Regions from separate parts of the Bacillus sp. SCT118 genome, predicted to be linked through region 1. Evidence: predicted binding sites of a transcription regulator. Region 1 holds the regulator's gene; the other holds the start of a gene.
What was found. The regulator CtsR, encoded in region 1, represses protease genes until heat stress. The targets are predictions, from matches to a motif close to ATGGTCAATAAAGGTCAAACA.
Positions count from the first base shown of each region.

Region 1 (4,427 bases):
GGGGCTAAACGTATCACCGAAGCTGCGGACTGTTCTTCGAACAGTGGTAGGAGAGCGTTCTAAGGGCTGTGAAGCCAGACCGGAAGGACTGGTGGAGCGCTTAGAAGTGAGAATGCCGGTATGAGTAGCGAAAGAGGGGTGAGAATCCCCTCCACCGAATGCCTAAGGTTTCCTGAGGAAGGCTCGTCCGCTCAGGGTTAGTCGGGACCTAAGCCGAGGCCGAAAGGCGTAGGCGATGGACAACAGGTTGATATTCCTGTACCACCTCCTCACCATTTGAGCAATGGGGGGACGCAGGAGGATAGGGTAAGCGCGGTATTGGATATCCGCGTCCAAGCAGTTAGGCTGGGAAATAGGCAAATCCGTTTCCCATAAGGCTGAGCTGTGATGGCGAGCGAAATATAGTAGCGAAGTTCCTGATTCCACACTGCCAAGAAAAGCCTCTAGCGAGGTGAGAGGTGCCCGTACCGCAAACCGACACAGGTAGGCGAGGAGAGAATCCTAAGGTGATCGAGAGAACTCTCGTTAAGGAACTCGGCAAAATGACCCCGTAACTTCGGGAGAAGGGGTGCTCTGTTAGGGTGCAAGCCCGAGAGAGCCGCAGTGAATAGGCCCAGGCGACTGTTTAGCAAAAACACAGGTCTCTGCGAAGCCGTAAGGCGAAGTATAGGGGCTGACGCCTGCCCGGTGCTGGAAGGTTAAGAGGAGCGCTTAGCGTAAGCGAAGGTGCGAATTGAAGCCCCAGTAAACGGCGGCCGTAACTATAACGGTCCTAAGGTAGCGAAATTCCTTGTCGGGTAAGTTCCGACCCGCACGAAAGGCGCAACGATCTGGGCACTGTCTCAACGAGAGACTCGGTGAAATTATAGTACCTGTGAAGATGCAGGTTACCCGCGACAGGACGGAAAGACCCCGTGGAGCTTTACTGCAGCCTGATATTGAATGTTGGTACAGCTTGTACAGGATAGGTAGGAGCCTTGGAAACCGGAGCGCCAGCTTCGGTGGAGGCATCGGTGGGATACTACCCTGGCTGTATTGACCTTCTAACCCGCCGCCCTTATCGGGCGGGGAGACAGTGTCAGGTGGGCAGTTTGACTGGGGCGGTCGCCTCCTAAAAGGTAACGGAGGCGCCCAAAGGTTCCCTCAGAATGGTTGGAAATCATTCGCAGAGTGTAAAGGCACAAGGGAGCTTGACTGCGAGACCTACAAGTCGAGCAGGGACGAAAGTCGGGCTTAGTGATCCGGTGGTTCCGCATGGAAGGGCCATCGCTCAACGGATAAAAGCTACCCCGGGGATAACAGGCTTATCTCCCCCAAGAGTCCACATCGACGGGGAGGTTTGGCACCTCGATGTCGGCTCATCGCATCCTGGGGCTGTAGTCGGTCCCAAGGGTTGGGCTGTTCGCCCATTAAAGCGGTACGCGAGCTGGGTTCAGAACGTCGTGAGACAGTTCGGTCCCTATCCGTCGCGGGCGCAGGAAATTTGAGAGGAGCTGTCCTTAGTACGAGAGGACCGGGATGGACGCACCGCTGGTGTACCAGTTGTTCTGCCAAGGGCATCGCTGGGTAGCTATGTGCGGACGGGATAAGTGCTGAAAGCATCTAAGCATGAAGCCCCCCTCAAGATGAGATTTCCCATTCCGCAAGGAAGTAAGATCCCTGAAAGATGATCAGGTTGATAGGTCTGAGGTGGAAGTGTGGCGACACATGGAGCTGACAGATACTAATCGATCGAGGACTTAACCATATTTTTGAATGATGTCACACCTGTTATCTAGTTTTGAGAGAACACTCTCAATTTGTTTGGTGGCGATAGCGAAGAGGTCACACCCGTTCCCATACCGAACACGGAAGTTAAGCTCTTCAGCGCCGATGGTAGTCGGGGGTTTCCCCCTGTGAGAGTAGGACGCCGCCAAGCAAGCTTAAACCCAGCTCATTGAGCTGGGTTTTTTGTATTTTGGTTTATTGGTATCATAAAATTCCACTTAACTGTATAATATAATAACTTTATACCGAATTTTAAATCAGCAATCAGGTTTTGTGGACCGGGAAAATGGAAATAATAAAGGATAGAGCGAGAAAGTTGAAAATTCTCGAGAAACGGCTTATAGTAAGATTAAAGTCAAATATAGTCAAAGTCAGTAAAGGAGGGGGTTGAGTGGGACATAATATTTCTGACATCATTGAACAATATTTAAAACGAGTGTTAGATCAAAATGGCAAGGAAATTTTAGAGATTAAACGAAGTGAAATTGCAGATAAATTTCAATGCGTTCCTTCCCAAATAAATTATGTCATCAACACCAGATTTACAAGCGAAAGAGGATATATTGTTGAGAGCAAACGCGGGGGCGGCGGTTACATCAGAATCATTAAAATTAAAATGAACAATGAAGTTGTCCTGATCAATAATATTATTTCTCAAATTAATACCCATTTGTCTCAAGCAGCCTCTGATGACATTATTTTAAGGCTATTAGAAGACAAGGTAATTTCAGAAAGAGAAGCAAAAATGATGGTCAGCGTAATGGACCGCTCAGTTTTACACATTGACTTGCCTGAACGTGATGAATTAAGAGCGAGAATGATGAAGGCAATGCTGACTTCTTTAAAATTAAAATAAGCGGGTGAAAAGATTGATTTGTCAAGAGTGCCACGAGAGACCAGCCACTTTTCACTTTACAAAGGTTGTTAACGGAGAAAAAATAGAAGTTCATATTTGTGAACAATGTGCCAAAGAAAATAGTGATTCATATGGTATAAGTGCAAATCAGGGTTTCTCTATTCATAATTTACTTTCGGGTTTACTGAACATGGATTCTTCATTTCAAAATGCAGGAACTCAAATGTTCAGTCACTCGGAGCAAATATCTGCTTGTCCGAAATGCGGAATGACTTTTCAGCAATTCAGAAAAATTGGCCGTTTTGGATGTTCTGAATGTTACAAAACATTTCATAGCAACATTACACCAATCCTACGTAAAGTGCACAGCGGAAACACTGTGCATGCAGGTAAGATACCGAAACGAATAGGCGGCAATCTTCATGTCAGACGGCAGATTGATATGCTAAAAAAGGAATTAGAATCCTTAATCCATCAAGAAGAATTTGAAAATGCAGCTCATGTAAGAGATCAAATTCGTTCATTAGAACAATCACTCAAAAGTACAGATAGTGAGGAGGAACAGGAGTAATGTCGCTAAAGCATTTTATTCAGGACGCACTAAGCAGTTGGATGAAGCAGAAAGGACCTGAAAGTGACATTGTACTCAGCAGCCGCATACGTTTAGCAAGGAACTTTGAGCATATTCGGTTCCCTACGCGGTATTCCAATGAAGAAGCCTCATCCATCATACAGCAATTTGAAGATCAGTTTTCAGAGCAAGAAATTCCCGGAATCGGCAAATTTGTTTTGATTAGAATGAATGATGCACAGCCTTTAGAGAAGCGTGTACTTGTTGAAAAACATCTAATCAGCCCGAATCTGACAGAGTCTCCTTTTGGCGGCTGTTTGCTTTCTGAAAATGAGGAAGTAAGCGTCATGCTAAATGAAGAGGACCATATTAGAATTCAGTGTCTTTTCCCTGGATTTCAGCTTTTAGAAGCAATGAAAGCCGCAAACCAGGTCGACGACTGGATTGAAGAAAAAGTTGATTATGCATTCAATGAGCAAAGAGGATACTTAACCAGCTGTCCTACAAACGTAGGTACAGGTTTAAGGGCTTCGGTCATGATGCATCTGCCGGCACTGGTTTTAACTAGGCAAATAAATCGAATTATACCGGCAATTAATCAATTAGGCTTAGTTGTTAGAGGAATTTATGGGGAAGGCAGCGAAGCAGTAGGGAATATCTTTCAAATTTCAAATCAGATCACGCTTGGTAAGTCAGAGCAGGATATTGTAGAGGATCTTAACAGTGTTGCTGCTCAGTTGATTGAACAAGAACGATCTGCCCGAGAAGCGATTTATCAAACTTCTAAAATCGAACTTGAGGATCGGGTATATCGGTCTTATGGGGTCTTGTCTAATTGCCGGATGATAGAATCGAAAGAAACTGCAAAGTGCCTTTCAGATGTTCGGTTAGGCATAGACCTAGGCATTATAAAAGGACTTTCAAGCAACATACTTAACGAACTTATGATTTTGACGCAGCCAGGGTTTTTACAGCAATACTCGGGAGGCGCTTTGCGTCCGAACGAAAGGGACATTCGAAGAGCGGCTCTCATCAGAGAACGGCTTCACTTAGAAATGAATGGGAAAAGACAGGAGGATGAATCGATATGATGTTTGGAAGATTTACAGAACGAGCTCAAAAAGTACTGGCGCTAGCACAGGAAGAAGCACTTCGGTTAGGTCATAATAACATTGGCACTGAGCATATTTTATTAGGACTGGTAAGAGAAGGAGAGGGCATTGCTGCTAAAGC
Region 1 is NZ_CP191225.1:3,930,665-3,935,091, reverse strand. It holds rRNA gene ACQVGT_RS20185 (23S ribosomal RNA) at 1-1,747, shown strand, start outside; rRNA gene rrf (5S ribosomal RNA) at 1,803-1,918, shown strand; gene ctsR (transcriptional regulator CtsR) at 2,159-2,623, shown strand; gene mcsA (protein-arginine kinase activator protein McsA) at 2,637-3,194, shown strand; gene mcsB (protein-arginine kinase McsB) at 3,194-4,285, shown strand; gene clpC (ATP-dependent protease ATP-binding subunit ClpC) at 4,282-4,427, shown strand, end outside.

Region 2 (4,427 bases), 790 kb from region 1:
ATGCGGGATTCACAGCCGGAGACCCATGGATACCGGTAAATTCCCGCTATCAAGATATCAATGTGAAAGAGTCCTTGGAAGATCAAGATTCGATTTTCTTTTACTATCAGAAGCTCATTCAATTACGAAAGCAATATAAGATTATGATATATGGCGATTATCAGCTGTTGCAGGAGAATGATCCGCAGGTCTTTTCTTACCTCCGAGAATATCGAGGGGAAAAGCTTCTTGTCGTTGTGAATTTATCGGAAGAAAAGGCTCTGTTCGAAGCGCCTCCAGAACTGATTCATGAGCGTTGGAAAGTGCTGATTTCAAACTATCCGCAGGAGCGGGCTGACTTAAAGAGTATTAGCCTCAAACCTTATGAAGCTGTGATGGTCATTAGTATATGAAAGCGGTCATTTTTGATTTAGACGGAGTGATAACAGATACGGCTGAATATCATTTTCTCGCTTGGAAGCACATCGCAGAACAAATCAATATCCGCTTTGACAGAGACATGAATGAAAGGCTAAAAGGAATCAGCAGAGAAGAGTCACTTGAAAGCATATTGATTTCTGGCGGTGCGGAAACAAAGTATACAAATGCGGAGAAACAAGAACTTATGCATCAGAAAAATCACGATTATCAAACGTTGATCAGCAAATTGACGCCGGAAGATCTTTTACCGGGGATTGGCAGGCTCCTATGTCAATTGAAAAACGAAAATATAAAAATCGGGTTAGCATCTTCAAGTCGCAATGCCCCCGAGATTTTAAGACGATTGGCAATTATCGATGATTTTGATGCCATTGTTGATCCGACGGCTCTTGCGAAGGGGAAGCCTGATCCTGACATCTTTTTAACAGCTGCAGCGATGCTCGATGTTTCCCCTGCTGATTGCGCGGCAATAGAAGACGCAGAAGCAGGCATTTCTGCAATCAAATCTGCGGGGATGTTTGCGGTTGGTGTCGGTCAAGGACAGCCGATGCTTGGTGCTGATTTGGTTGTGAGGCAGACGAATGATTTGACGCTTGAGCTGTTACATGAGGAATGGGAGCAGTATAGAATAAAAAGTGTTTAAGGGAGTCAATTCCTTGAAATGAAAAAAACCTGCAAGAGACGCAGCTCTTGCAGGTTGTGTTATTACTTTTTGTCTTCTGTGTGAGTCAAAATTTTGTCAATCAGGCCGTATTCAAGCGCTTCTTCAGCAGACTTGAAGTTATCACGGTCTGTGTCGCGTTCGATCACTTCAAGCGGCTGGCCAGTACGTTCAGCAAGGACTTTGTTTAATTTGTCGCGAAGCAAGAGAATGCGTTTCGCGGCAATTTCAATTTCTGTCGCCTGACCTTGCGCACCGCCAAGTGGCTGGTGAATCATGACTTCACTGTTTGGAAGCGCATAGCGTTTGCCTTTTTCGCCGGCTGCAAGCAGGAACGCGCCCATTGACGCAGCCATACCGATACAAATTGTAGAAACCTTCGGCTTAATAAACTGCATGGTATCATAGATCGCCATACCGGCTGTAATAGAGCCGCCCGGGCTGTTGATGTAAAGAGAAATTTCTTTTTCAGGGTCTTCTGCTGCTAAGAATAAAAGCTGTGACACGATGGAGTTCGCAACGTTGTCATCAATCGCAGATCCAAGCATGATGATACGATCCTTTAATAGACGAGAATAAATGTCATACGCTCTTTCCCCGCGGTTCGTTTGTTCAATGACTGTAGGTATTAAATTCATAATGCTCCTCCTTCACCTTTTAGGTAAGTATGTAGTTACATGATACATTTTTGGTCAATAAAGGTCAAACAAAAAGCTGGCTTGATATGCAAAGTCGTCTCTTTTTCCCATTTTCCCCAAAAATACAGGGGTTCAAACCATCGTATGTCAGATTGCCAATTAAGATGCTTTGTCTATTTAAAAAACGGCCTCTCGAAATAGAGGGTTGTTATTTGAATGGAATTATCGTATAATTAGTTGTGCTGACGTTCTCATAACGCAGTCATTCTGCGCTCGTAGCTCAGTTGGATAGAGCGGTGGTTTCCGGTACCACGTCTGTCGGGGGTTCGAATCCCTCCGAGCGCGTCCAATAGAACAACAGGAAAGACAAGGGTTTGGCGATTTGCCGCTCTTGTCTTTTTTGTGTGAAGTAATGAAAAACTAAGGATTCTGTTTCCTGTATATATTATAGGAGTAAGAGCTTTCTGATGTGTCAAATATCTTCAGCAGATGTTATAGAGTGCGTACAATCCTAATGCCCTTGAGTGCTTATATAATTTTCGAAATCATTTTTTATACGAAAAAGAGGTTAGAGATCTATAAAAAAGGTTTAAATAAGTTTAATATGAAAAAATAAATACTATCCCTTACAAGTTTAACAGCTCACTTTTCGGCAGTGGCTATCAACTAGTAGGGGATTTTTTATGGCGCGAAAAGGACAACATTTTTACCACTATATGAAAGAAATTAACATGAAAGCCGTCAACTTGCATGTAGAAGGAACTAAAGCGCTGTAACGCGTTATCTGAAGAATAAGGGCTTCAGAGTTCAAACCAGCTCAAAAAATTGGGTAAAAAACGCCGTGGTATTTTGAAGAGCAACGGGGAAAGAATAAAAAGTCAGACAACCTTTTTATAGGATGCCCTAAGACAACGTTTAAAAGCGTTGAGGAAGAACGAGATTATCTAAAGGTACAGGTTGAATAACTAAAAAAACGTTATCCGATTACATGGCTGGCGGTATCGCCAAGGTGTCAAGATAAGGATACTAAAAATGGTGCAAGACTCAAAGGGTTCGAATGGCAAGGTATCAGAGAGATCAGTTGATTAAAGAACACATTATGGCGAATCACCATTCGCGCCCCTTCTATGACTATCCGAATTACTGTAGCTGTTAAAGAAAGAAGGCTTTTCCGTCAACCATAAGCGTGTTGACAGGTTGATGAAAGAGATGAACATCCATCGATCATTCGAAAAAAAGGGACGTTATTCTGGAAGAAAGGCATCGATTGTTCAATCAAACTGACTGAACCGAGAATTTTAAACCAATCGACCTAACCAGCTATATGTAACCGGTATTACCTATATTGTAGTGGACAGCTCCACTCTCTGATCAAGGATCCCAATACACAACAAAAACATATCATAAGCGATTCGAAACCGTTTGTTTGAAGGGCAGTCATTCTCGTAAGGGTAACGGTCTGGATAATGTATGCATCGAATTGTTTTTCTCACACCATACTTTTCTTCATGCCAAATTGAAATAGAGCTACACAAGAACATTAAAGATTATTCAGTTATATCAACGATTCCAGAAAAATTTAAACCAGTGTGCTCCGATAGAATACCGTAACACACTGGTTGCTTAGTTTTTTTATGCTGTCTACTTGACAGGGGTAAGACTAACTAACCTATCGGGTATCTTTTTTACGATTATTTTTATTTTTCGGTGCTATGTAGGTTGGGCCACAAACAAATCCTACAACCATAATAACGACTCCTACCCACCGGACAGCATAAAAATCAGTATCACGTAGGAAGACGAATGAAAATAAGGTAATGATCGTCCCAATAATCACTGCAACTGCCCAGATATTACTTGATTTCCTCATTTAAAAGCTCCTTTATAACTTAATGTTTCAGCTGAGTATTGCGATGTAAAATATAACATACTGTGGATTAAATGGAAAATCCTAAAGGTAATGAATTGATAGCACTATTTTTAACGAATAACAACTCTATTGAATTAATATCTGAATAAAAAAGTTCTTAATACCCATTTTTTTTTTTGAACTCTATTTACAATACAAAATCTAGTCAAAAAAACTTTACTTTAGTTTAATATTAAACGAATCGTAATAGAATGAATTCGTATAAATGAGGTCATTTTCACCTATAAAATAATATTTTCACATTAATTATAATAATTTGACATATTAAACTTTTATTCCTAATATTGGATTTGAATACAAATAAAAGGAGGAGTTTTGTGAAGCTTAAAAGATTTGTTATAGCTGTTACTATTGGAACTGGAATTCTGGGGTCTGTAATGTATTCGTCGGCTTCGGCAGCAACATTAGAAACAAAAAAAGTTGAACTGGAAAATGTCTCTCAGGAAGGCAAAGATGCTAATGCAGCAGGCATTGGGAACCTAGCTCAAAAAGCCTGGGTTTATGGGACTGAAGCTGCAAAGCATTATGGAGGCAAAGCTTTGAATATGTTTTTAGACAATGGAGGGTTAGGTATAGCTAAGCCTTCAAACGAAGAGGTACAAGATATGGATGTTATTTTTGACAAAAAATAATTTATAAGGAAGGGGGATTATTATAGTCCCCCTTTTTTTAATAGAGGGGATTTTGATGAATAAAAATAAAACTTTTATTATTGGTTTGTTGTTTATTTTATTAGTTACTTTCGTTGTACATTTCTTTTTAATTTTGTCTACTGTAT
Region 2 is NZ_CP191225.1:693,116-697,542, forward strand. It holds gene malL (oligo-1,6-glucosidase) at 1-392, shown strand, start outside; gene pgmB (beta-phosphoglucomutase) at 389-1,063, shown strand; gene clpP (ATP-dependent Clp endopeptidase proteolytic subunit ClpP) at 1,126-1,719, opposite strand; tRNA gene ACQVGT_RS03450 (tRNA-Arg) at 1,989-2,064, shown strand; gene ACQVGT_RS03455 (IS3 family transposase) at 2,869-3,003, shown strand; gene ACQVGT_RS03460 (hypothetical protein) at 3,967-4,281, shown strand; gene ACQVGT_RS03465 (DUF5819 family protein) at 4,337-4,427, shown strand, end outside.
Region 2: clpP (ATP-dependent Clp endopeptidase proteolytic subunit ClpP) is a predicted target of CtsR. The motif match lies at 1,770-1,790, and genes of this name have one in related genera.